Regions from separate parts of the Guyparkeria sp. SB14A genome, predicted to be linked through region 2. Evidence: predicted binding sites of a transcription regulator. Region 2 holds the regulator's gene; each other region holds the start of a gene.
What was found. Region 2 encodes FliA, which starts transcription of late flagellar genes. Its sites were predicted from a motif close to GCTAAAGTTNNNNNNNNNNCNGCCGATA; they were not measured.
Positions count from the first base shown of each region.

Region 1 (10,123 bases), on a different contig from region 2:
TTTCGTCGCCGAGTCCAGCCGGCGCTACTACCACCCCGACGGGGTGCTGACGACGGTCACACGGGCGAACCCGGGCGATGCCTGGTACTTCCGCGTACGGGAGATGAACGAGCCGTTTGAGATCAATATCGACCACGACACGGCCGATCCCAGCCGGCTGTCGATCTTCGTCAACTACCGGGTCGAGGACGAGGCGGGCGAGTACATCGGCGTCACGGGCATCGGGCTCGCCGTCGAGACGGTCGCCGGGTTGATCGAGAGCTACCAGCGTCGCTACGGCCGCTCGATCTACTTCATCGACCGCGAGGGCACGATCACCCTGCGGGGCTCCGGCTACGACGGCCCGGAACGCATCCAGGCCCAGCCAGGACTGGCCCGCCACGCCATCCGCATCCTCACCAGCCCGAGCACCGATTTCGCCTACGAGCGCCCCGGCATCGGCACGACCTACGTCAATACCCGGCTGATCCCGGAACTCGACTGGTTCCTGGTGGTGGAACAGCGCGAATCGTCCGCCAATGCCCGATTGCTCAACACCCTGATCGTCAACATCCTGCTGGCGCTGGGCGTGACCGCCCTGGTGCTGCTGACCGGCGGCTGGACGCTGCGCAACTATCAGCGTCGGCTGGAGGCCATGGCCACCACCGACCGTCTCACCGGGGCGCGCAACCGCCAGGCCCTGGAGGTATTGTTCGAGCAGGCGCTGCGCCTGGGACGGCGCCATGACCAGCCGGTCTCGATCATCAACCTCGACATCGATCACTTCAAGGCCATCAACGACAGCCACGGTCATCAGGCGGGTGACCGGGTGCTCAAGGAACTCGTCGACACCGTTTCCTCGCAGATCCGGGAAATCGATACGCTCTGCCGCTGGGGCGGTGACGAATTCCTGATCCTGCTCCAGGACACGGATGCCGACCGCGCACGCCTCACGGCCGAACGCATTCGCGAGGCGGTGGCCCGACGCCAGCGTTCGCCCCAGAGTGAGGAGGGGTGGACCGTCAGCCAGGGCGTGGCGCAGTGTCGAGAGAACGAATCCCTCGACAGCCTGATCCATCGGGCCGACAAGGCGCTCTACCGGGCCAAGCGCAATGGCCGCAACCAGGTCGCCGTCGCCGAGCCCGGCTGATCGCCGCACCCGACCGCTGACCATCGTCGTCCACGAGCCCGGCACCCCGCCGATGGACGCCTGGCGGCTCGCGAAGGCATCGAGGTCGTGCCGATTTTCCCCCTACCGCTCGCGCTTTTGCCGGTACATGTCGGCGTCGGCCGCCTGCATGAGGGCCTCGGCGCTGCGACCGTCCTCGGGACAACAGGCCACCCCGATCGACACGCTCACCCGCGCCTCGCCCTGGTCGAGCTCGTAGGGCCGACCGACCTCCTCGCGCAGCTTGTCGACCACCACGCGCGCCTCGGCACGACTGGCGTGGCTGACCATCACCACGAACTCGTCGCCGGACAGGCGCGCCAGGCTGTCGGCCGACCGCATCTGCTCGCGCAGGCGCTCGGCCACCTGCTGCAGGAGCTGGTCGCCGGCGGCATGGCCGAACCCATCGTTGACCGCCTTGAACCCGTTGAGGTCGAGGTAGAGCAGGCAGAAGCCGATGCCGCCGTAGCGATGAAACTCGTTGACCGCCAGATGTAGCCGGTCGAGGAACAACCGTCGGTTGGGCAGCCGGGTCAGCGCGTCGTGGGTGGCCGCCCATTCCAGTGCGTTCTCCGCCTGCTTGCGCGCGGTGATATCGATGATCAGGATCAGCACGCTCGCCTCGGTCAGCGGCGAGCAGCGCCCCTCGTAGTAATGTCGCGAGCCGTCGAAGTCGAGGTGATACTGGTAGGTCTGCACCTCGCCGCTCGCCAACGTCCGTTGGATCACGGACAAGGTCAGCTCGGCGAGATCCGGCGGCAACACGTCCGCCACGGTGCGGCCCAGAAACGTCTCCGGCTCGGCCAGCAGGGGGATGCCGTCACCCGGCTCGAAATCGAGGATGCGACCCTCGGTGTCCATGGTGAACAGCAGGTCGGGCATCGCCTCGATGATCGCGGCATTGCGCCGGTGACTCGCGGCCAGGCGCCGCTCGCTGATCGCCACCTGCTCCAGCGCCGAGGCACGCCGCGTGAACAGCCAGCCGACCAGGAGCAGCAACAGCCCGGACACCACCGCCCAGATAAGCAGACGCCAGTGATGGTCATTGGCGTTGGCCGCCAGGCGGGACGACAGCAGGCTCAGGTCCTCGGCGGCCACCACGTCCAGCGGCCAGCCCGTCGGCCGGGCCAGCGCGTATTGAAACGCGTGACCACCGGACACGCCGGGAAACCGCCCGACCGGCTGCGCCGGGTCACCGGCCCGCAGCCAGTCAAGCAGGGTTTCCGACGGCAGGGTCGGGTCGGCCCGATCGAGCAGCAGGCCACCCTGACGATGGGCAAGCAACGAGACGAGGCGCTCGCTCGCCGTCACCCGATCGAGCAGCGCGGCCACGGCGGCGAGATCGATATACGCCACCAATACCCCGTGAAACGTCCCGTTCGCGTCGAGGAGTGCACGGCTCATCGCCATCAGGCGCGTGTCGCCCGCGTCGATCGGCTGGGAAAGGAACGCCGGATCCCCGGCGCGACGCGCGGGGGCCTTCACGTGGACACGGAAAAAGGCCTCCCCGGCGGGGTCGATCGGCAGGTCCGCGGCGCGACGGCGTGTGGCCACCGGCGCGCCCGATTCGTTGAGCCACCACAGGTCACGGACCAGGGCATTGGCATCGAGCGAGGACTCCATGGTCCGCGCGTGCTGCGAGGCCGGCTCGTCCAGGCGCTGGATCAGGCGCTCGCGGACCACCCGCAGGTCACGGTCGATGGCATCGAGCTCGCTGTCGATCAGGGTTGCCTGCATCAGCGCGACCAGTCGCGTGCGCTGTTCGACCTGTTCGTTGGCATGACGCTCATAGCGCTCGATCGCCTGCCAGCTCGACCAGGCCAGGACCGAGAAGATCAGTGCCCAGATCGCGAGCAGCAGCAACCCGACTCGATACGCCGGCCAGGTGGCGCGGGTCGGCGATCCGCTGCCCTGGATCGAGCGACCCGGAAGTGAGGCCCCGGCATCCTGGCGGGACTCCGAGGACGAAGTCATCCGTCGGTTTCCAGCAGCCGGACACGCGCCGCCCCGTCGCGACGGTCAATCTCGAACTCGACCTCGACGTACTCGGGCTCGTCATTCATCGGGGTGGGGTCATTGGTGCAGGCACAGCCGGCAACCACGCTGGTAAAGAACAGGCCGGCATGGATGCGCAATCGCGTCGCATCGCCCCGGCTGCTGATCACCATGACCGACAGGGCATCGCCCTGCGCGACGTTGCCGTGGGCCATGCCCTGCTGTAGCGGCAACTCGTCCGGGGACAGTGCCGACACCTCGGCCTTGAAGGTCGCCTCCCGGTCGGCGGGCGCGGCGCTTGCGGTTTGCGGCAGGGTCAACATCGCCAACTCCTCGTGCCGGGAAATGCCCGGCCATGGCTCGACTGTAGCGCATGGCGCGGAACGCATGAAGCCCGGCCCCGTGCCGCCAGGAGCGGCCCGCGCGGCAGGCGGACCGATCGTGCACTACCCTTTTGCGGTCTATGCAATCGGTCGACCCGACCAATCGGTTTATGAGCGAATGCTAAACCTTTCGTCCAACCGGCCGATACGCCAACTCAACAGCACCTTTCGCCCCGCGCGGGCCGACTCGCAGCAAATCGACCCGGCACAGGAGATCCATAATGAAGAACCTGCCCATCGGCACCCGGCTCGGCCTGGGTTTTGGCCTGCTCACCCTGTTGATCGTGCTGATCGCCGGGGCAGTCTGGACGCAGTACAGCCAGGTGCGCGACGCCCAGGCAATCAACCAGCACACCTACCTCGTGCTCGAGGAACTCGAGAGCCAGGTACTGTCCCTGGTGAACATCGAAACGGGCCAGCGGGGCTACCTCGTGACCGGCGACGAGAGCTTTCTCCAGCCCTATCACGACGGACGCGAGTCCTTCCTGCGCCGCAACGATCGGCTCGAGGAGATGACCGCGGACAACCCCAAGCAGTTGGAGCGCCTGGCCGAACTGGAAAAGCGTTACCACCACTGGATGGACAACTACATGCAACCGGCGGTCGATCTGCGCCGCGCGGCCGGCAATATCTCGCTGGAGGTGCGCCGCCAGGTCCAGGCCCTGATGGACGAGGCCAAGGCCGACATGGACGCCATGCGCGAGCTCGATCACGCCATGATCGACGAGGAGCGCGCCCTGCTCGAGGAACGCCAGGCCGCTCTGCAAACGGTCGATGCCCGCATGAAGGGCGTACTGTTCTTCGGCAGCCTGATCGGCGTGCTGATCGCCATCCTCGCCGGCCTGCTCATTACCCGCTCGGTGGTCCGCCCGATCCAGGAGGCCGTGGACATCGCCGATCACGTCGCCCAGGGCGACCTGACCATCGATCCGACCTCGGACGCGAAGGACGAGACCGGCCAGCTGATCCGGCGTCTCGGCGCCACCGTCAAGCGCCTGCGCGAGATGATGGGCGACATCTCCAACAGCTCCTCGCAACTGGCCGCGGCCACCGAGGAGATGTCGGCGGTCTCCGAGCAGACCAAGGGCGGGGCGGAGAAGCAGCGCGACGAGACCTCGCAGGTCGCCACGGCCATCACCCAGATGAGCAGCGCGGTCGAGGAGATCGCCCGGAACATGCAGAGCGTGAACGACTCGGCCACCGAGACCGACGATCGGGCACGGGCCGGCATGGAGGCGATGGACGACAACATGCGCGCCATGCAGTCGCTCGCCGACGACATGCAGCGCGCCGGCGACGTCATCCGCGACGTCAACAAGCACAGCGACTCGATCGGCTCGGTGCTCGACGTGATCGGCGGCATTGCCGAGCAGACCAACCTGCTGGCACTGAACGCCGCGATCGAGGCGGCCCGTGCGGGCGAACAGGGTCGCGGCTTTGCCGTGGTAGCCGAGGAAGTGCGCAGCCTGGCCAATCGCACCCAGGATTCGATCGGCGAGATCGAGCAGATGATCGAGAAGCTCCAGTCCGGCGTGCGCGAGGCCGTCGGCGTGATGGAGCGCAGCAGCGAGAGCGCCCGCGACACGCTCGACCGCACCGGCCACACCCAGGGCCTGCTCGACGAGATCGCCCAGTCGGTACGTCAGATCACGGATCTCTCCACCCAGGTGGCCAGCGCGGTCGAGGAGCAGACCGCCGTGACCGAGGAGATCAATCGCAACGCCGTGAACATCGACCAGGTCTCCAACGAGTCGCTCGATGCCATCGAGCAGATCAACACGGCCAGCGCCGATCTCGCCCGCCTGGCCGCGTCGCTCTCCGAGATGGTCGGCCAGTTCCGCCTCCAGCGCGGCTGAGTTTCGTCCGTCGCAATCAGCAAGGCCCCGCGTTTGGCGGGGCCTTTGTCGTTCATGTCGCGTCGACCGGGCGGGTGGTCAGAACATGGTGACCGGGTGGTAACCCTGGGCCTGCCAGCCGATCATGGCGACGAAACCGTCACCGGTCAGGTCCAGGCCGTCGAACAGCGTGTCGTTGTCGACCCCGAACACCTCGGTGGCCACCGCGCACACTTCCAGACGCACGCCGAGCTCGGCCAGCCGCGCCACCTCGGATTCGATCCGCATCAGGGTCGCCGGATCGGCCACGTCCTCGCCCGCCTCGGTGGTCAGGAACTGGACGGTCGGGCCGATGAAGACGATCACCAGGTCCGGCTCCAGGCCCTGGCGAACGAAATTGGCGTGCGTGCCGCGAATGATTTCCAGGTAGAACGCGGTCTTCTCGGCCTCGGTGAAGTCGATCTGGAAGACGCCCTTGGCCTCCTCCACCCCGGCGAGTGCCGCCGTGTCGTCGACGGGAGCGGCGGCCTGCGCCGACAAGGGCATCGCGATGGCCAGCACCACGGTGGCCATAAAGGCCGCCATGAAGGATTGGATCGTGCGCTTGATCATGGGAACACTCCGTTTCGCCTGAATGGGAACGCCGGCTGACCCGGGTAGGCAGACCAGATTACTTAGCCAGCTATCGGAGTGTAATCGGCCATGGCCGGCACTGCTCAGAGAAATCCCGCGATCAGGGCCAGCATGACGATGGCACCGAAGACGTTGTTGCGTCGAAAGGCCAGCACGCAGTCGTCGAGCTGGCGCGAGCGGGCGGTGCGCAGGATCCAGACGGCCGACACCGCGGCGACGGCCAGGCCGACGAAATAGCCGGCGGCGAGATCGACCATCGCGCCCACGGCCACCAGCCAGGCCAGCGTCCAGACATAGGAGAGCCCCACGGCCATGAGATCAAAACGACCAAACAGGATCGCCGAAGACTTCACCCCGATCTTGAGATCGTCCGGCCGGTCGGCCATGGCATACAGGGTGTCGTAGGCGAGCGTCCAGCCAATGTTCGCCAGCAGAAGCAGCCAGGCGACCGGGGCGACCTCGCCATGGTGGGCGGCAAAGGCCATCGGGATGGCCCAACCGAAGGCGAGCCCCAGGTGCACCTGGGGCAGGTGATGGAAGCGCTTGCCGAAGGGATAGGTGGCGGCCAGTATCACCGCCACCACGGACAGGGCGATGGTGGTGGCATTGAGCTGCAGCACCAGCAGGAACGAGATACCCACCAGGACGGCGAACACGCCCAGTGCCTCGCGCGAGGTGATCCGCCCGGTGGCCAGGGGGCGTCCCCTGGTGCGAGTGACGTGACCGTCGACGTGCCGATCGGCATAGTCGTTGATCGCGCAGCCGGCCGAGCGCATCGCGATCACGCCCAGGGTGAAGATCAGGAAGATGAACAGGTCGGGTTGCCCCGCGCCGGCGACCCACAGCGCCCAGTAGGTGGGCCAGAGCAGCAGGAAGATGCCCACCGGTCGATCCAAGCGGGTCAGGGCGAGGTAGGCGCGGGTTTTCTCGGCGATCAGGGACAAGGGGATACCTTAGCGGTCAGAAATCAGAGGGAAGATATCAGAACCACGCCCAAGCCTCTGCCCCTGACCTCTTCAAGCTTCCCGCTCCCGATACGCTAGAATGCCGGCCTGCAATCGCCCGATCGAACCCGAGGTTTCCGCATGATCCGCAATTTCCAGGCAAAGCTTCCGACCGTGGCCGAGGACTGCTGGGTCGACCCGACCGCGGTGGTGATCGGCGACGTGGTGCTGGACGAAGGGGTCTCGGTCTGGCCGAACGCGGTGCTGCGCGGCGATGTCCAGCAGATCCGTGCCGGGCGCCTGACCAACCTGCAGGACGGCGTGATCGTGCACGTCAACCAGCCGTCGGCCGCTCATCCGCAGGGCATGCCCTGCCGGATCGGCGAGGAGGTGACCGTGGGCCATCGTGCCATCCTGCACGCCTGCACGGTGGGCAACCGGGTGCTGGTGGGCATGGGCGCGATCGTGATGGACGACGTGGTGGTCGAGGACGAGGTGATCATCGCCGCGGGCAGCGTGGTCTCGCCCGGCAAGGTCCTGGAAAGCGGCCACCTCTACGTCGGCGCCCCGGCACGCAAGATCCGCCCGCTCAGTGACGAGGAACGCGAGCACCTGGTCGAGTCGGCGCGCTTCTACCGCGAGCTGGCGCAGGACCATCGCGCCAGCGGGTGATCGGCACGCCCACGGTACCCGGTTACTCGGCCGGCGCCTCGTTGCCCGCCGCCGGTAGCGGCTTGAGTCCCAGGATCAGTTCGCTGACGTTCTGACGGAACAGCCCGATGAACGTCCCGGTCGGGAGGTTGCTGTCGCCGAGCCACAGGCCGGTCAGCGGAGGCGCCAGGCCAACCGACTCGGGCAGCGCCGAGCCGCGCTTGTCCTCGAGCCATTGCTCGAGCGCGCCGTCGCCGACCCCGGCCACCGGGAAGACGTGCGGCGTCTGATTGCGCTCGATCAGCTCGATGGCCTTCTCGCTCTCGGCGGCGTCGGTCACGTTCAAGAGCTCGAAGTGATAGGCCTTGGCGAAGTAGGCGAACACGTCGTTGTCGGTGACCAGCACCCGCTCGCCCCGCGGGATGTCTTCCAGCAGGCCCTCGGTCTCGCGGTCAAGCGATTGCAATTCGATATTCACCCGCAGGCGATTGCCCTCGATCTCGCCGGCGACCGACTCGAGACGCTCCTTGAGCTCGATCGTCAGGTGATCGACCGCGTACTGGAGCAGCGAGGGATCGTGGTAGGTGTGCGGGTTGACGCCGTCCTCGGTCTCGATCAGGCGAAACTCCGGAATGCGATCGGTCAGCGTCACCCGGTCGGATGAGTCGCGCGCCTCGGCCGCCTCGATGAACTCGGGCATCAGACCCAGCCCCTGGTAGACCACGAGATCCGCCGACTCGATCCGCTCGCGATCGTCATCGTCGAGCTCGTACCCCAGCGGCGAGCGCTCGCCCTCGACGACCGCCTCGACCTCGACGAAACCGCGGGCGAGGTTCTCCACCAGGTTGGCGGTCATCGAGGTGTCGGTCACCACGACCAGCGTGTCGATATCCTCTTCGCCACCGGCGTATTGCAGCACCTCGTCCTGGGCGTGGGCCGCGGGGACCAGGATCACGGCGGCCAGCGACAGGGTCGCGGCGTGGGAAAGCCAACGGAAGAATGTCTGCACAACGAGCCTCGGATAGATGAATGCGTGGGGCGAGATCTGGCACGCGTGATGGTAGGAACCCGCGCCCGCCGGCGCAAGGACGTCTCGCTGCGGGCATGCTAACGTAAGGTCCCCCGACCCGAGGCGTAACCATGGCGAGCACCGCGTACGAGGATTACCTGAAAGCGATCTTCAAGCTGGCCGAGCAGTCGCCGGAGCCGGCGGTGTCCACCTCGGCGATCGCCGACCGGCTGGGCATCGCCCGCGCCTCGGTCACGGCCATGCTCAAGCGCCTGCACGCCGACGGCTTGATCCATTACGCCCGCTACCAGGGCGCGGCGCTCACCGACGCCGGCTGGACCATCGCCGTCGACATGATCCGTCGCCACCGGGTGATCGAGACCTTCCTCGCCCAGGACCTGAAATTGCCGCTGGCCGAAGTCGATGCCGAGGCGGAAATCCTCGAGCATGCCTTTTCCAGCCGCCTGATCGATCGATTGTGGGACCACCTCGGCCAGCCGGAGTTCGACCCGCACGGCGCGCCGATCCCACGCCCCGACGAGGCGCCGGTCGAACGCCGCCAGATGGTCGCGCTGGGGAGTCTCGCCATCGACGAGGGCGCCACGGTGGTGCGTCTCGCCGCCGAGAACGCCGCCGACCTGCGCCGGCTCACCCAGCTGGGAATCCTGCCCGGCCAGTTCGTCCGTCGTCGCGCCAGCCAGCCGGGCTCGGCCGACGTGGTGGTCACCATCGGTCGCCACGAGCGCCCACTGGCGGCCACCCTGGCCGAGCGGGTCTGGACCATCCGCTCGGCCAGCGAGTAGCCGCCCGACGGACTCAGTCGAGGAAGCGCTGGCGCGAGGTGAGGAAGGTGTACTCCGAGCCCTCGGTCCAGCCGGCCACGTCGCGGCGGTAGTCGGTCAGCGACTCGTAGACCCGCTTGGCGAACGCGTCGCCCTCGGTGATCTCGGCAAGCACCTCGTTGGACTTCTCGAACAGCGCTTCCATGATCTCGTCGCTGAAGTAGCGCAGCTCGACGCCGTGCTCCTCGGTGAGCGTCTTGAGCGCCCGGTTGTTGCGCGCGGTGAACTCGGAAAGCATGTCCAGCGCCGCGCTCTTGATCGCCCCCTCGACGATCTGTTGCAGGTCGGCGGGCAACGCCTCGTAGGCCTCCTGGTTGATCAGGGCCTCCATGGTCGCCGACGGCTCCTGCCAGCCCGGCGCGTAGTAATACTTGGCCGCGCGGTGGAAACCGAAGGCCAGATCGTTGAACGGGCCCACCCACTCGGCGGCATCGATGGTGCCGTCGTCGAGCGCCTGGAACAGCTCGCCGCCCGGGGTGTTGACCACCGAGACGTCCAGCCGTCGCAATACCTCGCCACCGATGCCCGGCAGGCGCATCTTCAGCCCCTTGAAGTCCTCGACCGACTCGATCGGCTTTCTAAACCAGCCACCCATCTGCGGGCCGGTGTTGCCACCCGGACGCGGGATGATGCCGTGCGGCTTGTAAAGCTCCTCCCACAGCGCGATGCCCTCGCCGTGGTAGA
Region 1 covers NZ_SWAW01000006.1:20,499-30,621, forward strand. Annotated here, with positions in the region: gene FAZ79_RS03970 (sensor domain-containing diguanylate cyclase) at 1-1,129, shown strand, start outside; gene FAZ79_RS03975 (diguanylate cyclase) at 1,232-3,121, opposite strand; gene FAZ79_RS03980 (hypothetical protein) at 3,118-3,465, opposite strand; gene FAZ79_RS03985 (methyl-accepting chemotaxis protein) at 3,747-5,381, shown strand; gene FAZ79_RS03990 (DsrE family protein) at 5,460-5,972, opposite strand; gene ubiA (4-hydroxybenzoate octaprenyltransferase) at 6,077-6,943, opposite strand; gene FAZ79_RS04000 (gamma carbonic anhydrase family protein) at 7,079-7,609, shown strand; gene FAZ79_RS04005 (zinc ABC transporter substrate-binding protein) at 7,632-8,597, opposite strand; gene FAZ79_RS04010 (metal-dependent transcriptional regulator) at 8,729-9,400, shown strand; gene dctP (TRAP transporter substrate-binding protein DctP) at 9,414-10,123, opposite strand, start outside.
Region 1: the regulator FliA is predicted to act here: its motif matches at 3,646-3,673, upstream of FAZ79_RS03985 (methyl-accepting chemotaxis protein).

Region 2 (10,123 bases):
AGTACCCGGCGCTCGAGGACGTCAAGAAACGCTTTGCCGGCCTGCCGCTGCACGGCACCGTGCTGACCAAGCTCGACGAGACCGTCCTGCTCGGCGGCGGGCTCGCCGCCCTGGTCCGCCCGCTGGCCGGGGCCGACGGCGAGCCGCACCGGCTGCCGCTGGTCTGCGCCGGCGTCGGTCAGCGCGTGCCGGAGGACCTCTGGTTCCCGAAGGCCGCCGACCTGATCAAGCAGGCCCTGGAAATGGGGCAGTCACAACTCGAACACACCGACCGGGATGATCCGCTGTGGATGCTCAATCAAGCCGGATGACAACCCAACCCGTCAGCGGCCACGACCAGGCCGACGGGGCGCGCCACGCCAACGCCAATCGCCCGGTGCGGGTGATCGCCGTGACCAGCGGCAAGGGCGGCGTGGGCAAGACCAACGTCTCGGTCAACCTTTCCGTGGCACTCGCCCGCAGCGGCGACCGGGTGGTATTGATGGATGCCGACCTGGGGCTCGGCAACGTCGACGTCCTGCTTGGTCTACAGTCCCGGGGCAATCTGTCCCACGTGCTCGCCGGGCAGGCGACCCTCGACGAGATCATGCTCGAAGGCCCCGAGGGCATCGGCATCCTGCCGGCGGCCAGCGGGGTGGCCAGCATGGCCGGGCTGACGCCCGCCGAGAACGCCGGGTTGATCTCGGCCTTCTCCGGCATGCGTTGGCCGGTCGACACCCTGGTGGTCGATTCGGCCGCGGGCATCGCCGACTCGGTGGTGCGCTTCGCCGAGGCGGCCAGCGAGGTGGTCGTGGTGGTCTGTGACGAACCCGCCTCGATCACCGATGCCTACGCGGTCATCAAGGTGCTATCGCGCGAGCACGACGTCACCCGCTTCCACGTGGTCGCGAACATGGTGCGCGATGCCGCCGAGGGGCGGCGGCTGTTCGAGAAGCTCTCGGTGGCGGCCAAGCGGTTTCTCGACGTGACGCTCACCCACATGGGATCGGTGCCGTTCGACGATTACCTGCGTCGGGCGGTGCAGCGTCAGAAGACCGTCGTGCAGCTTTACGGCGGGGCGAAGTCGACGCGGGCGTTCACGGCGATGGCGGACAAGGTCAACCAGTGGCCAGTGCCGCGCGGGCCGCAGGGGCAGTTGCAGTTTTTCGTCGAGCGACTGGTGAACAACGCCGAGCTGGACCCCGAGAACCTGCTATGAATGCACGCGCCATGTATCAGAACGTTCAGGCCGGATCGACCGAAGCACTGGTCGCCAAGCACGCCGATCTCGTCAAGCGGGTCGCCTTCCACCTGCTCGGCCGGTTGCCTTCGCACGTCCAGGCCGAGGACCTGATCCAGGCCGGCATGGTCGGGCTCCTGGATGCCGCGCGCCTGTTCGATGGCGACAAGGGCGCGTCGTTCGAGACCTACGCCGGGCTGCGCATCCGTGGCGCGATGCTCGACGAGGTGCGTCGCAACGACTGGGCGCCGCGCTCGGTCTACCGGCGCCAGCGCGAGATCGCCCAGACCGTGGCGGAGATCGAGTCCGAGACCGGGCGCGAGGCGCGCGATGCCGAGGTCTGCGAGCGCATGGGCATCACCCTCGACGAGTACCACGCCGCACTCACCGATTCCTCCTCGGTGCACGTGGGCTCGCTCGATCACGGCGGCGAATCGGAAAACGAGACCTTCGACATCGCCGATCCCAACAGCCGGCAACCCGACGAGGCGCTGGCCGAGGATCACTTCCAGCGCGATCTCGCCGACTGCATCGACGAGCTCCCCGAACGGGAAAGACTGGTGATGTCCCTGTACTATGTCGAGGAACTCAACCAGAAAGAGATCGGCGCGGTGCTCGGCGTCAGCGAGTCGCGCGTCTGCCAGATCCACAACAAGGCGATCATGCGGTTGAAGACCGCGATGAACGCCTGGAAATAGCCGACCGATACCGCGCCCGTTGCTGCGACGGGCTCAATTATTTCCGGTCGGCGCCGATAGACCCTATCAAGCAACCCGAACAAGGCAACCTGCCTGGTACTGACAAACGATCCCAGGGGCGAAAATGGACCGAAACATGAAGATCCTCGTGGTGGACGATTTCTCCACGATGCGCCGGATCATCAAGAACCTCCTCAAGGAGCTTGGCTTCACGAACATCGAGGAGGCCGATGATGGCCAGACGGCATTGCCGCTGCTCAAGCAGGGCAATTTCGATTTTCTCGTCACCGACTGGAACATGCCCGGCATGACCGGCATCGACCTGCTGCGGGCGGTCCGTGCCGATGCGAACCTCGCCAGTCTGCCGGTGCTGATGGTGACCGCCGAGGCCAAGCGCGAGCAGATCGTGCTCGCCGCCCAGGAGGGCGTGAACGGCTATATCGTCAAGCCGTTCAACGGGGCCACCCTCAAGGAGAAGATCGACAAGATCTTCGAACGCGTCGAATCGTAGGGGCGCGGGATGACTCAAACAGAAGAGCAGGATTTCCAGCCGGTGGTCGGTCGCGAGAAGCGCCTGGCCGATGCCCGCGCGCTGGTGGAAGCGATCGAGAACGAGGATTCGGCCGGTGAGGCGCAACTGATCGGCGAGCTCACGGCTGCCTACTCGGGCAACATCTTCGACGAGGTCGGGCGGATGACCCGCGAGGTGCACGACACCTTGAAGAGCTTCGCCGAGGACGAGCGCCTGGGCGCGTTGGCCGAGGACGAGATGCCGGACGCGCGCGACCGCCTTCGCTACGTGATCACCCTGACCGAGCAGGCGGCCACGCGCACCCTGACCATCACCGAGGAAGCCACGCCCACTGCCGAGCAGATCGTCGATCGCTCGCAGCGACTCAAGGGCGAGCTGACTAAAGTCGCCGCGAGCGAGGCCGATAACGCTCGCCTGGGCGGCGTGGTCGACTCGATGACGCGTTACCTCGACTCGACCACGAATTGCGGCGAGCGCCTCAAGGGGCAGCTCACCGAGATCATGATGGCCCAGGAATTCCAGGACCTGTCCGGCCAGCTCCTGATGCGGGTGATCGACCTGCTCGAGCAGCTCGAGGAAAAGCTGGTCGGGCTGTTGCAGATTACCGCCCCGGTACGCGGCGCCAAGGGAGAGGACGGCAGGTCCGCCCCGGTCGAGCGGGCCGAGGACGGCGTCGGGCCGCAGTTGCCCAACGCCGGGGACAACGTGGTCAAGAACCAGGACGACGTCGACGACCTACTCGCCAGCCTGGGGTTCTGACCCGGCCGGTCGAGAAAATTGCCCGTCCGGCACGGCCGGGCAGGAACGTGGCGCCCACAGGGAAACGCCACCGAGCGAATGAGAGGCAAGCATGGCATTCGAACCCGACAACGAGCTGTTGCAGGACTTCCTGATCGAGGCCGGTGAGCTGCTCAACGGGCTGGATCAGCAGCTGATCGAGCTGGAGCAGTCGCCCGATGACGCCGACCGGCTCAATTCGGTGTTCCGCGCCTTCCATACCATCAAGGGCGGGGCCGGCTTCCTCGAGGTGCACCCGCTGGTGGAGGTCTGCCACCGCGCCGAGGACATCTTCAACCTGCTGCGCAACCACGAGATCACCATGAACAGCCGCATCATGGACGTGATGCTGCAGGTGATCGACGTGCTCAACGACATGTTCGACGCCCTGCGTGGCGGCCAGTACCCGGAAGACGTCTCCAAGGCCTTCCTCAAGGAAATCGAGGGGCTGGCCCACCAGGACGACGCCCCCGCGCCCGCCGCCCCGGCCGAGCCCGCCCCGAGCGAGGCCTCCGCGCGCGCCGAACCCACCCCGGCCACCGAGCCCATGGCCGACGAGGACGACGCCTTCGATCGCATGCTCGCCGACCTGGATGCTGCCGAGTCGGAATCCCCGTCGGCAAGCGGCGGCGCCGACGACCTGATCAGCGACGAGGAGTTCGAGAGCCTGCTCGACGAACTCCACGGCAAGGGCAAGTTCCAGGCGCCGACGCCGGAGGCGGATGCCGACAACGCCGAGGAGGCGAGCAGCGCCGCGGATTCCGACGAGATCACCGACGAGGAATTCGAGGCGGTGCTCGACGGGCTCTACGGCAAGGGCAAGGGGCCGACGGCCGCGGCCCCCAAGGCCGATGAGCCGGCCGAGGCGGCTGCCCCCGCGCCGTCGCCGCAGCCGGCCGCCGCCAAGAGCGAACCGCCCAAGCCGGCGGCAAAGCCTGCCGAGTCCACCAAGCCGGAGGCCAAGGCCAAGGGCGCCGACGCCCACAAGGCCCCGGTGGAAACCACCGTGCGTGTCGATACCGAACGGCTCGACAGCATCATGAACCTGGTGGGCGAGCTGGTGCTGGTGCGCAACCGCATGAACACGCTCAAGTCGACCTTCGAGAACGAGGAGATCGCCTCGGTCATCGCCACGCTCGACATGGTCACCTCCGACCTGCAGGGCGCGGTGATGAAGACCCGCATGCAGCCGGTCAAGAAGGTGTTCGGCCGCTTCCCGCGGGTGGTGCGCGATACCGCGCGCACGCTGGGCAAGGAGGTCAACCTCGAGCTCGAGGGCGAGGACACCGACCTCGACAAGAACCTGGTCGAGGCCCTGGCCGACCCGCTGATCCACCTGGTACGCAACGCGGTCGACCACGGCATCGAGATGCCGGACGACCGCGAGGCGAACGGCAAGGATCGCGCGGGTACCGTGCTGCTCTCGGCCGCGCAGGAGGGCGATCACATTCGCCTGTCCATCCAGGATGACGGCTCCGGGATGGACGCCGAGGTGTTGCGTCGCAAGGGCGTGGAGAAGGGGGTGGTCGATCCCGACACCGCCGAGCGCCTCACCGACCAGGAATGCTTCGAGCTGATCCTGCACCCGGGCTTTTCCACCAAAGACCAGATTTCCGACATTTCCGGTCGTGGCGTGGGCATGGACGTGGTCAAGACCGCGATCACCAAGCTCTCGGGCACCATCAGCATCGACTCGGTGCAGGGCGAGGGTACCCAGATCAACATCAAGGTACCGCTGACGCTGGCGATCCTGCCGACGCTGATGGTGATCGTCTCCGGTCGCAAGTACGCCATCCCGCTGTCGGTGGTCAACGAGATCTTCGAGATGGCCGACAAGGAAGTGAACGTGGTCGACGGCCAGTCGACCATCACGGTGCGCGACCGCGCCGTGCCGCTGTTCCGCATGACCGACTGGCTGGCCCTGCGTGGCGAAAAGCCGGGCACGCGCTGCGAGACCGACCAGGTGGTCATGGTCCAGCATGGCGCGCAATTGATGGCCCTGGTGGTCGACTCGGTCATCGGCCAGGAAGAAGTGGTGATCAAGCCCTTGGGCGAGCTCCTGCGGGTGGTCGACGGGTTTGCCGGCGCGACCATCACCGGCGACGGACACATCGCCCTGATCCTCGACCTGCCGGGCATGGTGCGCCGCAACACCGGCCGTGGTCGTCAACGCCTGCGTTCGGTGGCCTGACCGATGCCGATCCGCCTTCTGATCGTCGACGACTCGCTGTTCTTTCGCCGTGCGCTGCGTGAGGTCTTCTCCAGCGACCCGCGCCTGGAAGTGGTGGGCGAGGCGTCAAACGGCCGTCAGGCCGTGCTCAAGGCCTGCGAACTCAAGCCCGACATCATCACCATGGACGTCGAGATGCCGATCATGGACGGCATCTCGGCGGTGCGACGGATCACGGATCGTTGCCCGACCCCCATCCTGATGCTCTCGGCCCTGACCAAGGCCGGGGCCGAGGCCACGCTCGATGCGCTGGATGCCGGCGCGGTCGACTTTTTTCCCAAGAACGGCGACGACCCGGAGGATACGCTGGCCCGCTCCGGGCGGCGGCTGTGCTCGCGGGTACGTATGCTGGCGCTGCGCTCGCAGCGCGAGTCCGGCTCCGGGGGGGCTGGTGCCGGGGCACGTTCGGAGACCCCTCCGGCGGCTTCCGAACCGCGACAACGCGGCGGGCGAAGTGCGCCCAGCGGCTTTCTCAGCCGCCAGGGCCTGGTCGTGATCGGTGCATCGACCGGTGGCCCGGCCGCCGTGCCGGCCGTGCTCGGCAAGCTGCCCACGGACTTTCCGGTGCCGATCGTGATCGCCCAGCACATGCCCGGCGCCTTCACCGGCCCGTTCGCCCAGCGGCTGAACGACTCCATGCCGATCCGCGTGATCGAGGCCTCCGACGGCGAGGTGCTCCGCCCGGGCACCGCCTACGTCATCCCGGGTGGCAAGCACGGCGAGCTCGCCGGACGGCACGGTGCCTACAAGCTCAACCTGCGCGCCCCGGTTGCCGATGAACACTACCGGCCGAGCGTCAGCCTGGCGTTTTCCTCGGCCGCGCGCGTGGCCGGGGACGACCTGCTGGCGGTGGTGCTGACCGGCATGGGGGACGACGGCGCCGAAGGGGCGCGTCAGGTCACTGCGGCGCGCGGTCATGTCTGGGCGCAGGATCAGGCGACCAGCGTCATCTACGGGATGCCGGCGGCCGTGGCCAAGGCAAACCTGGCCGAGTCGATCCTGCCCCTGGGGCAGATCGGCGCGGCGATCGGAGGGGCATTGCGATGAAGATCTGGGCCGTAGCGAATCAGAAGGGCGGGGTGGGCAAGACCACCACCAGCGTCAGCCTGGCCGGGCATCTCGCCCGCGAAGGCAAGCGGGTGCTGCTGGTCGACCTCGACCCGCACGGTTCCATGACCGTCTACTTCGGCATGGAACCCGAGGCCCCGGGCGCGAGTGTCTACTCGCTGTTCAAGTCGGCCGCCGAGGGCCAGCCGCTCGACCCGGCCCGCGTGGTGCACCCCACCGCGTTCGACGGCATCAGCCTGATGCCGGCCTCCACGGCGCTGGCCACGCTCGACCGTCAGCTCGGCATGCGTGACGGCATGGGGCTGGTGCTCAAGCGCTCGATCGACCGCATCCGCGACGACTATGACTACGTCCTGATCGACTGCCCGCCGATCCTGGGCGTGACCATGGTCAATGCCCTGGCGCTGGCCGAGTTCCTGATCGTGCCGGTGCAGACCGAATTCCTCGCGCTCAAGGGCCTCGAGCGGATGCTGCGGACCTTGGCGATGGTGCAGCGCTCGCGCCGGCAGCGACTCGAGTACGTGATCCTGCCGACCATGTTCGACCGTCGTACGCGGGCCTCCCACGACACGCTGCGCATCCTGCACGATCGCTATCACGACGACGTCTGGACCGACGTCATCCCGATCGACACCCAGTTCCGCGAGGCGAGTCGCCAGGGCAAGCCCTTGCCGATGATCCAACCGGACGCCCGCGGCAGCGAGGCGTACAAGCAGTTTCTCCACTGGCTGGAAACCCACGTCGGGGGGCAGGCGATGGCGCCCGCCGCCGAGCTGGGTGCCAGCGGTGCCCGTCTGCAGGAGTCCCGCTGATGGCCGCCGAAAAGCAGCATGACAGCCGGCAGTCGATCGTCGATCAGGACGCCGCGATCACGGCCTACCTCGACGGGCTGCTGCGTGACCCCGAGGCCGATGGCCAGCCCGAGGCCAGCGCACCCCGTCGTGCGCCCGGGCTCAAGGTGATCAACGTGCCGGAGGAAGCCCCGGTCGCCGCCGACGCCACCCCGGCGCCCGCCGCCCCCGTCGAGCAGCCGGCCGACGAGGGGGAGACCGGCGCGGCCAGCGACGTGACTGCCGAGTTCGACGACGTTGCCGAATCCGACCTCCTGGAGGCCGCCGGTGCCGAATCTCGTCCGATGGAGGCCGAGTCGTCCGTGGAGACGATGGACGAGGCGTCCGCGCCCGTCGAATCGGCTGCCGCGGAGACGACGAGCGAGCCCGCGACCGCCGATCATGAGCCGGAAGCCACGGCTGTCCCGGCCGAGCCGGTGCAGGACGACCGCTGGGCCTGGCTGCGCGTCGGTGGCATGACCATGGCCGTCCCGGCCGGTGCCGTGGCCTCGCGGCACGCGGACCCCGTGCTGGATCCGGTCCCGGGCGCGCCGGCCCACGTGGCCGGTGCGCTGAACGTCGACGGGCGTCCGCGCCTGATCCTGTCGTTGGCGACGCTTACCGGTCTGCGCGAGCGAGACAATGCCGCGCGCGAGGTCTTCCTGCTCGGCAAGGGCGGCTTGTGGGGCGTGGTCGGTGAACGTGTCGATCAGCCGCCCGCATTGGACGACGAGGCCGTCGAGTGGCGCAGCGAGTCACAGAAAGCGGGTCGCCGTCCGTGGCTTTCGGGCACGGCGTCGGCGATGGGTGTGGCCGTGCTCGACGAAACCGGCCTACGCGCGGCGCTGCGAGCGTCTCGGTGATCCAGGTGACCCAAGAGGTGAACACAAGATGAATCAAGCGATGGAAAAGACCCGGACCGCGGAAGAGTACGACGAGGAACTCGAGGCGCAGGACCAGGGGCCCTTGTCGCGCTGGGTCAACTTCACCGTCGATGACGAGACCTACGCCCTGAACGTGCTGGACGTCCAGGAGGTGTTGCGCGACGCGGAGATCACCCCGATTCCCGGGGCCCCGGACGCCATCATTGGCATCATCAACCTGCGCGGCAACGTGGTGACCGTGGTGGACGCCCGCACCTTCTTCGGCCTCGAGGAAAAGGCCTGGGACGAGAACAGCCGGATCATGGTCATCGAGGTGGCCTCGGGCGAGATCGTCGGCCTGGTGGTCGACAGTGTCGCCGAGGTAATCGCGCTGCCGCAGACGGTGGTCGATCAGGCCATGATGGCGGTCGCCGATGACCGGGCGCGACATATCCTGGGCATCGTGCCGCAGGACGAGAAATTGATTATCCTTGTCGACATGAAGAGTCTCTCCGAAATCTCGACCCCATGACCCTGCCGCCCCTCTGGCTTGCAGCCGCCGCCCTGGTCCTCGGCCTGATCGTCCTGTTGGTCACCCTGTCCCTGCATCGCGGGGTCAAGCGGGCGCAGCTGACCCGAGAGCGGTGGTTCCAGACCCAGCTGGAGCGCCTCGAACGGGAACATCGCGGTCTCGAGTCGGCACTGGCCGGTTTCGGTCGGCACATCGATCAGATCGACGAGCGCGTCGAGACACTCGGCGAACGGATTACCCAGCTCAACGCGCGCATCGATGCGGTGGCGGCCGACGACGATCAGCCGGGCTTCGGTCATGCGCTGCGACTGGCCTCGCAGGGACGGGTAAGCGTCGACGAGCTGATCGAGGACTTCGGCCTGTCGGAGAGCGAAGCGCGGCTGCTGATGCAGGTCAATCGGCCGGAAGAGGATCGCCGCTTTTCGCCGTGATGCGGGCTCCGTCGCTCCGCTCGTCGGCGGATGACAGGCAACAGACGAAAGAAGGCCCGCCAATCTGGCGGGCCTTCTTTCGTTGGGGTCAGGGAAACCCGGCGGGGTTTCCTGGGATGGTGTGTCCGTCAGTCCTCGGCCTCGCGCTCGGCGGCCGCGCGGATCGCCTCGCGCAGCAACTCGCGCACCGGGGCCGTGTCCGGGCGCTTGCCGTGCCAGAGGGTGAAACTCTCGGCCGCCTGCTCGACGAGCATGCCCAGTCCGTCCAGGGCACGCCCCCCGCGCGATGCGCCCCATTCCATGAACACCGTCGGCTTGGCGCCGTAGGCCATGTCGTAGGTCACGGTGCCCGAGCCGACCAGGGCGTCCGGCAGCGGGGGAAGCTGCGCCGTCAGGCTGGCCGGTGTGGCATTGATGATCAGGTCGAAGCGGGATTCCTCGATGCCCGCCAGCGGACAGCCGGAGAGCAGGCAGTCGCCGGCGGCGTCGCTGAATTCCTCGACCAGGCCGTAGGCCCGTTCGGGGTTGCGGTTGGCGACCACCAGCTCCTGGGGCGCTTGTTGCAGGAGGGGGGCAAGCACTCCGCGCGTCGCCCCACCGGCGCCCAGGATCAGCAGGCGACGGCGGGTGATCTCGACCCCATGGAAGGCGAGATCGTTGACCAGGCCGACGCCATCGGTGTTGTCGGCGTAGATCGGCTCGTCGCCGGACTCCGGGAAAACCAGCGTGTTGGCCGCCAGGGCCCGCTGGGCGCGCTCGCTGTGTGTCGTTGCCAGGTCGAAGGCCTCCAGCTTGAACGGCACGGTCACGTTCATGCCGCGACCGCCGCGCTCGATGAAGGCGGCCACGGCCTCCTCGAAGCCGTCGATCGGCGCCCAGATCTTCTCGTAGGTCAGCTCGATGCCAACCTGACGGGCGAAGGCGCGGTGGATCAGCGGGGATC
Region 2 covers NZ_SWAW01000021.1:968-11,090, forward strand. Annotated here, with positions in the region: partial or broken gene flhF (flagellar biosynthesis protein FlhF) at 1-311, shown strand, start outside; gene FAZ79_RS08530 (MinD/ParA family protein) at 308-1,198, shown strand; gene FAZ79_RS08535 (RNA polymerase sigma factor FliA) at 1,210-1,917, shown strand; gene cheY (chemotaxis response regulator CheY) at 2,042-2,428, shown strand; gene FAZ79_RS08545 (protein phosphatase CheZ) at 2,438-3,208, shown strand; gene FAZ79_RS08550 (chemotaxis protein CheA) at 3,300-5,417, shown strand; gene FAZ79_RS08555 (chemotaxis response regulator protein-glutamate methylesterase) at 5,421-6,503, shown strand; gene FAZ79_RS08560 (ParA family protein) at 6,500-7,336, shown strand; gene FAZ79_RS08565 (chemotaxis protein CheW) at 7,336-8,217, shown strand; gene FAZ79_RS08570 (chemotaxis protein CheW) at 8,246-8,749, shown strand; gene FAZ79_RS08575 (DUF2802 domain-containing protein) at 8,746-9,180, shown strand; gene aroE (shikimate dehydrogenase) at 9,309-10,123, opposite strand, start outside.

Region 3 (10,123 bases), on a different contig from region 2:
AGGGCCGCTCGTACAAGTCCTACCGCGGCATGGGCTCGCTCGGCGCGATGCAGCAGGGGTCGTCGGACCGCTACTTCCAGGCCGAGACCACCGCCGAGAAGCTGGTGCCGGAAGGCATCGAGGGCCGCGTCCCCTACAAGGGCTCGCTGGTCGCGATCGTGCACCAGATGATCGGTGGCCTGCGTGCCTCGATGGGCTACGTCGGCGCCAAGGACATCGACACCATGCGCAAGCTGCCACAGTTCGTGCGCATCACGAACGCCGGCATGCTCGAATCGCACGTCCACAACGTGTCGATCACCAAGGAGAGCCCGAACTACCGGGTCTGATCCAATCCCGCGCCCCGCGGGGCGCCTCGGTTTACAACGACCCGGCCTTGCCTGCCGGGTCGACTTGTTACAGGGCCAAGCCGCCCTTGCCTGAACAACACGGACCTGACGATGACCGCTTCCTCGACCATCCCGCACCCCGATATCCACGCCGAGCGCATCCTGATCCTGGATTTCGGCTCGCAGTACACGCAGTTGATCGCCCGGCGCGTACGCGAGTCGCGCGTCTACTGCGAGATCCACTCCTGGGATGTTGACAACGCCTTCGTCCGTGACTTCAACCCCACCGGCATCATCCTCTCCGGTGGCCCGGAGTCGGTGATCGACCCGCAGAACGCGCCCGCCGCACCCGAGATGGTCTTCACGCTGGACGTGCCGGTGCTGGGAATCTGCTACGGCATGCAGACCATGGCCGCGCAACTCGGCGGCAAGGTGGAGAACGCCAGCCACCAGGAGTTCGGTTTCGCCAAGGTGCGCGCGCGCGGCCACACCGCGCTACTGAAGGACATCGAGGACGAGGTCACCGAGGAAGGATTCGGCCTGCTGGACGTCTGGATGAGCCATGGCGATCACGTGGTCGAACTGCCCGAGGGCTTCAAGCTGATGGCCTCCTCGGACAACGCGCCGATCGCCGGGATGGCCGACGAGTCGCGCCACTTTTACGGCGTGCAGTTCCATCCCGAGGTCACCCACACCCGCCAGGGCGCGCGCATCATCGAGCGCTTCGTCCGCGACATCTGCGACACGCAGGGGCTGTGGCGCTCCGAGGCGATCATCGAGACGATGATCGAGCAGGTGCAGGAAAAGGTGGGTGACGAGGAAGTGATCCTCGGCCTGTCCGGCGGCGTGGACTCCTCGGTGGTCGCCGCCCTGCTCCACCGCGCCATCGGCGACCAGCTGACCTGCATCTTCGTCGACAACGGCCTGCTGCGCGAGGGCGAAGGCGACCAGGTGATGCGCACCTTCGCCGAGCACCTGGGCGTGCGCGTGATCCGCGTCGATGCCGAGGACCAGTTCCTCTCCCGGCTGGCCGGCGAGGCCGACCCGGAGAAAAAGCGCAAGATCATCGGCAACACCTTCATCGACATCTTCGATGCCGAGGCCGGCAAGCGCGAGAACGCCCAGTGGCTCGCCCAGGGCACCATCTACCCCGACGTGATCGAATCGGCCGGCTCCAAGACCGGCAAGGCGCACGTGATCAAGTCGCACCACAACGTCGGTGGCCTGCCCGAGCACATGAAGCTCGGCCTGGTCGAGCCGCTGCGCGAGCTGTTCAAGGACGAGGTCCGTCAGATCGGCCTCGAGCTCGGTCTGCCCAGCGAGATGATCATGCGCCATCCCTTCCCGGGGCCGGGCCTGGGCGTGCGCATCCTCGGCGAGGTCAAGCGCGAGTACGCCGACCTGCTGCGCCGCGCCGATGCCATCTTCATCCACGAGCTGCGCGAGGCGGGACTGTACGACCAGGTCTCGCAGGCCTTCGCCGTGTTCCTGCCGGTCCGCTCGGTGGGCGTGATGGGTGACGGTCGCCGCTATGACTACGTGGTCGCCCTGCGCGCCGTGGAAACCATCGACTTCATGACCGCCCGCTGGGCCCGCCTGCCCTACGAGTTCCTGGAGAAGGTCTCGTTGCGCATCGTCAACGAGGTGCGCGGCATCTCGCGGGTCGTCTACGACGTCACCGGCAAGCCGCCGGGCACCATCGAGTGGGAATGACGCCCGCTAGGGAAGGCCTGCACGAATCCGATGCCACTCTGGCTTGGCGAGTCGTTCGTGATCAAGGCGCGATGTCGCCGGCGTGCCGGTGGCCACGTCAAGACATTGCAACGCGGGGCACGGGCGACTCGCCAAGCCCCGCCGGGCGAGCCTTGGGCCGGGCATCTGCTGCGTTGTCGTCCGAGGATGCGGGAACACCCTTCCGCGGCGGACGAACGCCTTGCATCTGCCCGGCTCCAGGCACGCAGGGCGGTATCGGATTCGTGCAGGCCTTCCCTAATCGACTCGGACAACGATGACCGGACGCGACCGCCGCTTCATGCAGGAGTGCCTGGCCCTCGCCCGGCACTCGATCGAGGCCGGCGAGGTGCCGGTCGGCGCGGTGGTGGTCGACGCCGGCGGCCGGGTGATCGGCCGCGGCCACAATCGGCCGGTCGCCCTGCACGACCCCAGCGCGCACGCCGAAGTCCTGGCCATGCGCGAAGCGGGCGCTTTCCTGGGCAACTACCGGCTCGACGACTGCACGCTCTACGTCACCTTGGAGCCGTGCCCGATGTGCCTGGCCGCCGCCTCGCATGCGCGCATCAGTCGTATCGTGTACGCGGCCCCCGACCCGCGTGCCGGCGCCTGCGGTAGCGCCATCGACCTCAACCGTGCCGACTGGCACCACTTCCGCCCGGTGATCGACACCGGCCCCTGCGAGGCCGAGGCCGCCGCCCTGCTCACCGGGTTCTTCCGCGACCGCCGCTGACCGACGAATCCGTCCATAACGGCGCGAAGCAACCGCGTACAATGTGCCGCTCTTCCCTACTCTCACCTGCCACCAGATCCCCTGACCCATGCCCCTGCTGACCGTCGACAACCTGCAATTCGCCATCGGCGACCGCAAGCTCCTGGACCACGCCAACCTCACCATCGAACGCGGCGAGAAGCTCGCGCTGATCGGGCGTAACGGCGAAGGCAAGTCCACCTTTCTCAAGATGCTCGCGGGTATCCAGCGCGCCGACGACGGCCAGATCCGCCTCGAGCCGGGCTCCAGGGTGGCCTACCTGCCGCAGGACCCGCACCTGGACACCGACGAGTCGGTCTACTCGGTGATCGCCGAGGGCCTGGGTGACCTGCACGACGTGCTCACCGAGTACCACCGGCTGGCGCAGAACGCCGACAGCGATGCCGCCCTCGACCGCCTGTCCACCCTGCAGCACGAACTCGAGACGCGCGACGGCTGGATGGCCGGCCAGAAGATCGACGAGGTGATCACCCGCCTCGGGCTGGACCCCGACGCCTCGGTGCGCGGGCTCTCCGGCGGCGAGCGGCGGCGCGTGCTGCTCGGCCAGGCCCTGGTACTCGAGCCGGACCTGCTGCTGCTCGACGAGCCCACCAACCACCTGGACATCGCCGGGATCGAATGGCTCGAGGAGCTGGTGCGGCGCTTTACCGGTGCCGTGGTGTTCATCACCCACGATCGCGCGTTTCTTAAGCGCCTGGCCAACGGCATCATCGAGCTCGATCGCGGCCACCTGACGAGCTGGCCGGGCGACTACGACAACTACCTGCGCCGCGTCGAGGAGCGCGCCAACGCCGAGGCGCAGGAGAACGCGCGCTTCGACAAGACGCTCGCCCAGGAAGAGGTCTGGATCCGCCAGGGCATCAAGGCGCGACGCACCCGCAACGAGGGCCGCGTGCGCAACCTGGAGAAACTGCGCGCCGAACGCGCCGCCCGGCGCGAGAAGGCCGGCAAGGTCGAGCTCTCCGCCAGCTCGGGCAAGACCTCCGGCAAGATCATCGCCGAGACGGATCACGTCAACGTCACCTTCGGCGAGAAGACCGTGATCCGGGACCTTTCCACCACCATCCTGCGCGGCGACCGGGTGGGCCTGGTCGGCCCGAACGGCGCGGGCAAGTCGACCCTGATCAAGCTCCTGCTCGGCCAGATCGAACCGACCTCGGGCAAGATCAAGCGCGGCTCGCAGCTCGATATCGCCTATTTCGATCAGCACCGGGCCCAGCTGCGCGACGACTGGACCGCGCTCGAGAACCTCTGTGACGGCGGTGACCGCCTCGAGGTCGGCAACAGCAACGTCCACGGCATCGGCTACCTGCAGCAGTTCCTGTTCACCCCGGAACGGGCGCGCACGCGCGTCGAGCTGCTCTCCGGCGGCGAGCGCAACCGGCTGCTGCTGGCCAAGCTGTTCGCCAAGCCGGCCAACCTGCTGGTCCTGGACGAACCCACCAACGACCTGGACCTGGAGACGCTCGAGGTACTCGAGCAGGCGCTCGCCGACTATCAAGGCACCCTGCTGCTGGTCAGCCACGACCGCGCCTTCCTCGACAACGTCGTCACCAGCCTGCTGGTGTTCAAGGGCGACGGCGAGATCGAGGAGGTCATCGGCGGCTACCAGGACTACCTCGACGAGCAGGCAACCGCCAAGCCCGCCCCCACCGGCAAACCCGCGCCCAAGCCCGCATCCGCGAACAAGACCGTGGCCGGGAAACCCAGGAAGCCGAAAAAGCTGTCCTACAAGGACCAGCGCGAACTCGACGCCCTGCCCGCGCGCATCGAGGCGCTGGAATCCGAGCAGGCCGAGTTGCAGACCGCCATCAACGACCCGACCTTCTATCAGGGCGACGCGGCCGAAATCGAAGCGACCCTGGCCCGGGTAACCGAACTCGAGGGCGAACTCGAGGCCGCCCTGGAGCGCTGGATGGAGCTCGAAGGCGACTGACGCCCCTTCCCTAACCGGCTAACGGAAAGCCGGGCAATGGACTCTCGTATTCGAATTCGCTAATGTGCGCGCCCTTCCAAGGGTTGCGCACCAGTGGGCTACTGGTACGGACGCACGCGGCAACCGGCTGAAAAGGATAGACAGCGAACTGTTACCCGAGCGAAACGCTCGGGCTAAAGGACACGGGATACCTGCCGATTGAACGGACCCGTCTTTCGAAAAAATCGACACCGCCCTAACGCCGTCGTCACGGAGCCAGCCATGCCCGCCCTGTTCAAGAATCTGACCATCGGTGCCCGACTCGCCCTCGGTTTTGCCCTGGTCATCGTCTTCATCGCCGCCCTGATCATCCCGCTGGTGATCACCGAGTTCTCCGCCACGATCAAGCAGGCCCAGCAACGCGAACTGCGCGGCCTGTTCGAGAGCGCCCAGGCCGAGATCGCCGCCGAGGGGCGCCTGGCCGAGGCACTGGCCACGGCGGTCTCGCGCATTCCGGACATCGAGCAGGCCATGGCCGAGCAGGATCGCGACCGGATCAGCGCGATGACGCTGCCGGTCTTCGCCCCGATGCGCGACGACTACGGCGCGCGCCAGTTCCAGTTCCACCTGCCGCCGGCGACCTCCTTCTTCCGCGCCCACAAGCCGGAGAAGTTCGGTGACGACCTGTCCGGCTTCCGCAAGACGGTGCTGGCCACCAACAACCAGAGCGAAGGCGTGCGCGGGCTCGAGCGTGGCGTGGCCGGTCTCGGCATGCGCGGCATCGCCCCGATCCGCTACCAGGGCGAGCACCAGGGCAGCGTCGAATTCGGCATGAGCTTCGGCCAGCCCTTCTTCGACAAGTTCAAGGCCGGCTACGGGGTCGACATCGGCCTGTACCTCGAGACGGACGCGGGTGGCTTCGAGGCCTTCGGCTCGACCCTCGACCAGCCCGGCACGCTCGATGCCGAACAGCTACGCACCGCCCAGCGCGACACCACCATCTGGGAACACATGCTCGGCGAGACGCCGGCGGTCACCTACGCCCACACCGTCGCCGACTTCTCGGGCAACCCCGTGGGCGTGCTTGCCGTGAGCATGGATCGCAGCGAGTACGTCGAGCGCCAGGCCGCCGCCCGCAACAAGGTGATCTCGGTGATGGCCGTGGCGATCGCGATCGCCGCGCTGATCGGCTTCCTGATCACTCGTAGCATCACACGGCCGCTGCGTCGGACCGTCCAGGCGATGGACGATATCTCCAAGGGTGACGGCGATCTCACTCAGCGCCTCGACGAGAGCGGTCGCGACGAGATCGCTGACCTGTCGGCCGCGTTCAACCGCTTCGCCGGCAAGATGCGCGACTCGATCCACGAAGTCGCGAACTCGACCGGCCAGCTCTCGGCCTCCGCCGAGGAACTCTCGCAGATCACCGCGGACACCAACGAGGGCGTGCAGAAGCAGCGCCAAGAGACCGAGATGGTCGCCTCGGCCATGAACGAGATGACCAGCACGGTCCAGGACATCGCCCAGAACGCCTCGGGCGCTGCCGATGCCGCGCAGAATGCCGACGAGGAGGCCAAGGACGGTCAGCGCGTGGTCAACGAGACCATCAACCACGTCGCCGCCCTGGCCGACGAGATCGAGGAAGCCGGTACCATCATCGGCAACCTCGAGACCGCCAGCGAGAAGATCAGCACCGTGGTCGACGTGATCCGCGAGATCGCCGAGCAGACCAACCTGCTTGCGCTCAACGCCGCGATCGAGGCCGCCCGCGCCGGCGAACACGGCCGTGGCTTTGCGGTGGTCGCCGAGGAGGTCCGTTCGCTCGCCAGCAAGACCCAGGCCTCCACCCAGGAGATCCGCGAGATGGTCGAGAGCATCCAGGGCGGCTCCAAGCAGGCGGTCGGCGCCATGCAGAGCAGCCAGGAGCACGCGCGCAAGACCGCCGACCAGGCCCGCGAGGCCGGCCAGTCGCTGGTGACCATCACCCGCGCGATCGAGACGATCACCGACATGAACCATCAGATCGCCTCGGCCGCCGAGGAACAGGGTCAGGTTGCCGAGGAGATCAATCGCAACGTCACCAATATCAACGAGGCGGCCTCGCAGACGGCCGAAGGGGGCCAGCAGACCTCGACGGCCAGCCACGAACTGGCCCGACTGGCCTCGCAGCTGCAGGCGCTGGTCAACCAGTTCAAGACCTGACCGGCGACAGCGCCGAACCAGAAAAGCCTCGCACCAGCCGGTCGCGGGGCTTTTTCTATTTCGCGCAAGGCGTGACTCAGCCGGCGGCTTCCTCGGCCCGCACCCGGGCGCGGATGAACTGGCTGTGCGGCACGTAGAGCAGATCGGCGATCTGACGGATGATCGATTCCTCGAGGTGGTGTTTGCCGGCATCGGCGTAGGCGACCCGCCAGAGGGTCTCGATCACCTGGCCCTTCTGATCCGGAGAAAGTTGCTCGTTGAGCACGCGCACGAACGGAAACAGCCCGGTGGAATCGTCCACCTCGGCCGCGGCATGGCGCACCAAAGCCTCCGCCGCGTCCGGCGCCATGGCGAAATCGTCGATCAGGGTGTGACGAATCACGTCGAGTTCGTCCTCGGCGACGTCGAAGTCCGCCCGCGCCACCTCCATCAACAGGATGGCCACGGCCGCGTCGAGTCGGGTCTCCCGAGTGGTCTCGGTGGCGGGCTGGTCGGGGAAGAACAGCGCTTGCAGTGTCTTGAGCATCCGGGGCCTCGATCATTGGCGGGAAACTGGATTCGCGTGCGACCAGCGTAGTCGCTTGCCGTTCCGCTCGCCGCGCTCGGGTAGACTGCGTCCCCAATGAAACGCCTGCTCCCCAAACGAACCACCCAGACACGCGTCAGCCGACTCGACCACCCACTGGGCGAGGTCCGGGTGCAGCGGAAATCAATTCGACACCTCTACCTGCGGCTCGACCCGGCCGACGGTTCGCTGCGGGTCAACGCCCCCCGCCGGGTCAGCGACCGCGCGGTGCGAGCCTTTGTCACCAGCCGGGCCGGCTGGATCGAGGAACAGCGCCGCAAGCTGGCCAGTCGACCGCCCGTCATCACCCAGGGCCAACTCCCGGATCGACTCCACCTGTTCGGCGAGGAACACGCGCTTGTCTGGCAAGACGACTCGACACCGCGGGGGCGCGTTCGGCGGGAGCCCGGCACCATCCATGTCCGCAGCGCCGGGGTCGAGCAGGCGCAGGCGTTGCTGCGCGAGCACTGCCGACGGGAATTCAAGGGCGTACTCGACCACCGCGTCCCCGTCTGGGCCGACCACATGGCGCTGCCCCGGCCCGAGACCCGCATCCGGCGCATGCGATCGCGCTGGGGCACCTGCAACATCCAGGCGCGGCGTATCTGGCTCAACCTCGAGCTGGTGCGCCTGCCGGTCGAGGCGATCGACCTGGTGATCGTCCACGAACTGGCGCACCTGATCGAGCGCGGCCACAACGCCCGATTCTACGGCGTGATGGATGACGCCTACCCGGACTGGCGCCGCTGGGAGTCCACCCTGACCGAGTACGGCATCATCGGCCTGTAGGCCGGTGCCGTGCGCTAGACTCTCGATCCCGACAACGATCAGACGACAGGCGAGCGAAACGATGTGTGGCATTTGCGGATGGCTGGAAACCGGCGGACGTGACGGCAACCTGACCGCGGTACGGCGGATGATGAGCCGACTGGAACGGCGGGGGCCGGACCACGAGGGCAGCTTCTCCGACGGGCCGCTGGCCTTCGGTCACCGGCGCCTGTCGATCCTGGATCTGTCCTTCCACGGCCACCAGCCGATGATCGATCGCGAGCGTGGGTTGGCGATCGTCTTCAACGGCACCATCTACAACCACCCGCAACTGCGCGAGGAACTGCAGTCGCTCGGGCATCGTTTCGCCTCCACCGGCGACACCGAGGTGATCCTTGCCGCCTTCCGCGAGTGGGGCCCGGACGGCGTCTCGCGCCTCGACGGCATGTTCGCCTTCGCGATCTGGGACATGCGCGACGAATCGCTGTTCTTGTTCCGCGACCGTCAGGGCATCAAGCCGCTCTACCACACCGTCGGTGACGGCCCGCTGCGCTTTGCCTCGAGCATCCCGGCCCTGCTGGCCGCGGGCAACGTCGACACCGATTTCGATCCCACCGCCCTGCACCACCAGTTCACCCTGCACGCGGTCGTCCCGGCGCCGCGCACCATCTTCCGCGGCGTGAACAAGCTGCCGCCCGGCCACTGGATGCGCGTCGATCGCAACGGCAACCGGACGCTGAACCGCTACTGGGCCATCGATACCGCCGAGGACCACGACGTCCCGGCCGACGAGTGGCCCGATCTCATCCACGAGCGTCTGCTGGATGCGGTGCGAAAGCGCCTGACCATCAGTGACGTACCGGTCGGCGTACTGCTCTCCGGCGGTCTGGATTCCTCGCTGATCGTCGCGCTGGCCCACGAGGCGGGCGTCACCCCGAAGACCTTCACCATCGGCTTCGAGGACCAGCCGGAAGAGAAAGGCAGCGAGTTCGAGTACGCCGACCCGGTCGCCGAGCGCTACCAGACCGAACACTTCCGCTTCCACGTGCCCAACGAGCAGGTGCTCACCCGCCTGCCCGAGGCGGTGCGCGAGATGAACGAACCGATGTTCGGTCAGGACGCGGTCGCCTTCTACCTGCTCTCCGAACAGGTCGCCCGCGAGGTGAAGGTGGTGCTCTCCGGCCAGGGTGCCGACGAGGTCTTCGGGGGCTATTTCTGGTACCCGAAGATGGCGGAAACGGAAGGCTCGGACCTCGAGCGCTTCGCGCCGTACTACTTCGACCGCAGCCACGAGGAGCTGATGGCGATGGTCACCCAGCGCTTCCGCGGCCCGGATGCCACCAGCGAGTTGGTGAAGCAGGGACTGGCCGGCGCCGGCCGCGGCTCGTTCGCCAACCGCGTGCTGGGTTTCGATGCCAGCACGCTTATCGTCGACGACCCGGTCAAGCGGGTCGACAACATGACCATGGCCTGGGGGCTGGAGGCGCGCGTACCCTTCCTCGACACCGGCCTGGTCGAGGCGGCCATGCGCGTGCCGGCCGAATACAAGCTCGCCCAGGGCGGCAAGGGCATCCTCAAGCGCATCGCCCGCGGGCGGATCCCGGATGCGGTGATCGACCGCCCCAAGGGCTACTTCCCGGTCCCGGCACTGAAGTTCGTGCGCGGCCCGTTCCTCGAGTTCATGCGCGAGATCCTCACCTCGGACACCGCACGCGCCCGCGGCCTGTTCGAGCCGGCCTACGTCGAGAAGCTGCTCGCCGAGCCCGACCGCCATTTCACCCGCCTGCAGGGGGCGAAGATCTGGCATCTCGCGGTCTTCGAACTCTGGCTGCAGGAACAGG
Region 3 covers NZ_SWAW01000010.1:43,173-53,295, reverse strand. Annotated here, with positions in the region: gene guaB (IMP dehydrogenase) at 1-329, shown strand, start outside; gene guaA (glutamine-hydrolyzing GMP synthase) at 441-2,042, shown strand; gene tadA (tRNA adenosine(34) deaminase TadA) at 2,338-2,793, shown strand; gene FAZ79_RS05815 (ATP-binding cassette domain-containing protein) at 2,882-4,768, shown strand; gene FAZ79_RS05810 (methyl-accepting chemotaxis protein) at 5,030-6,949, shown strand; gene FAZ79_RS05805 (TerB family tellurite resistance protein) at 7,026-7,475, opposite strand; gene FAZ79_RS05800 (SprT family zinc-dependent metalloprotease) at 7,572-8,303, shown strand; gene FAZ79_RS05795 (N-acetylglutaminylglutamine amidotransferase) at 8,365-10,123, shown strand, end outside.
Region 3: the regulator FliA is predicted to act here: its motif matches at 4,941-4,968, upstream of FAZ79_RS05810 (methyl-accepting chemotaxis protein).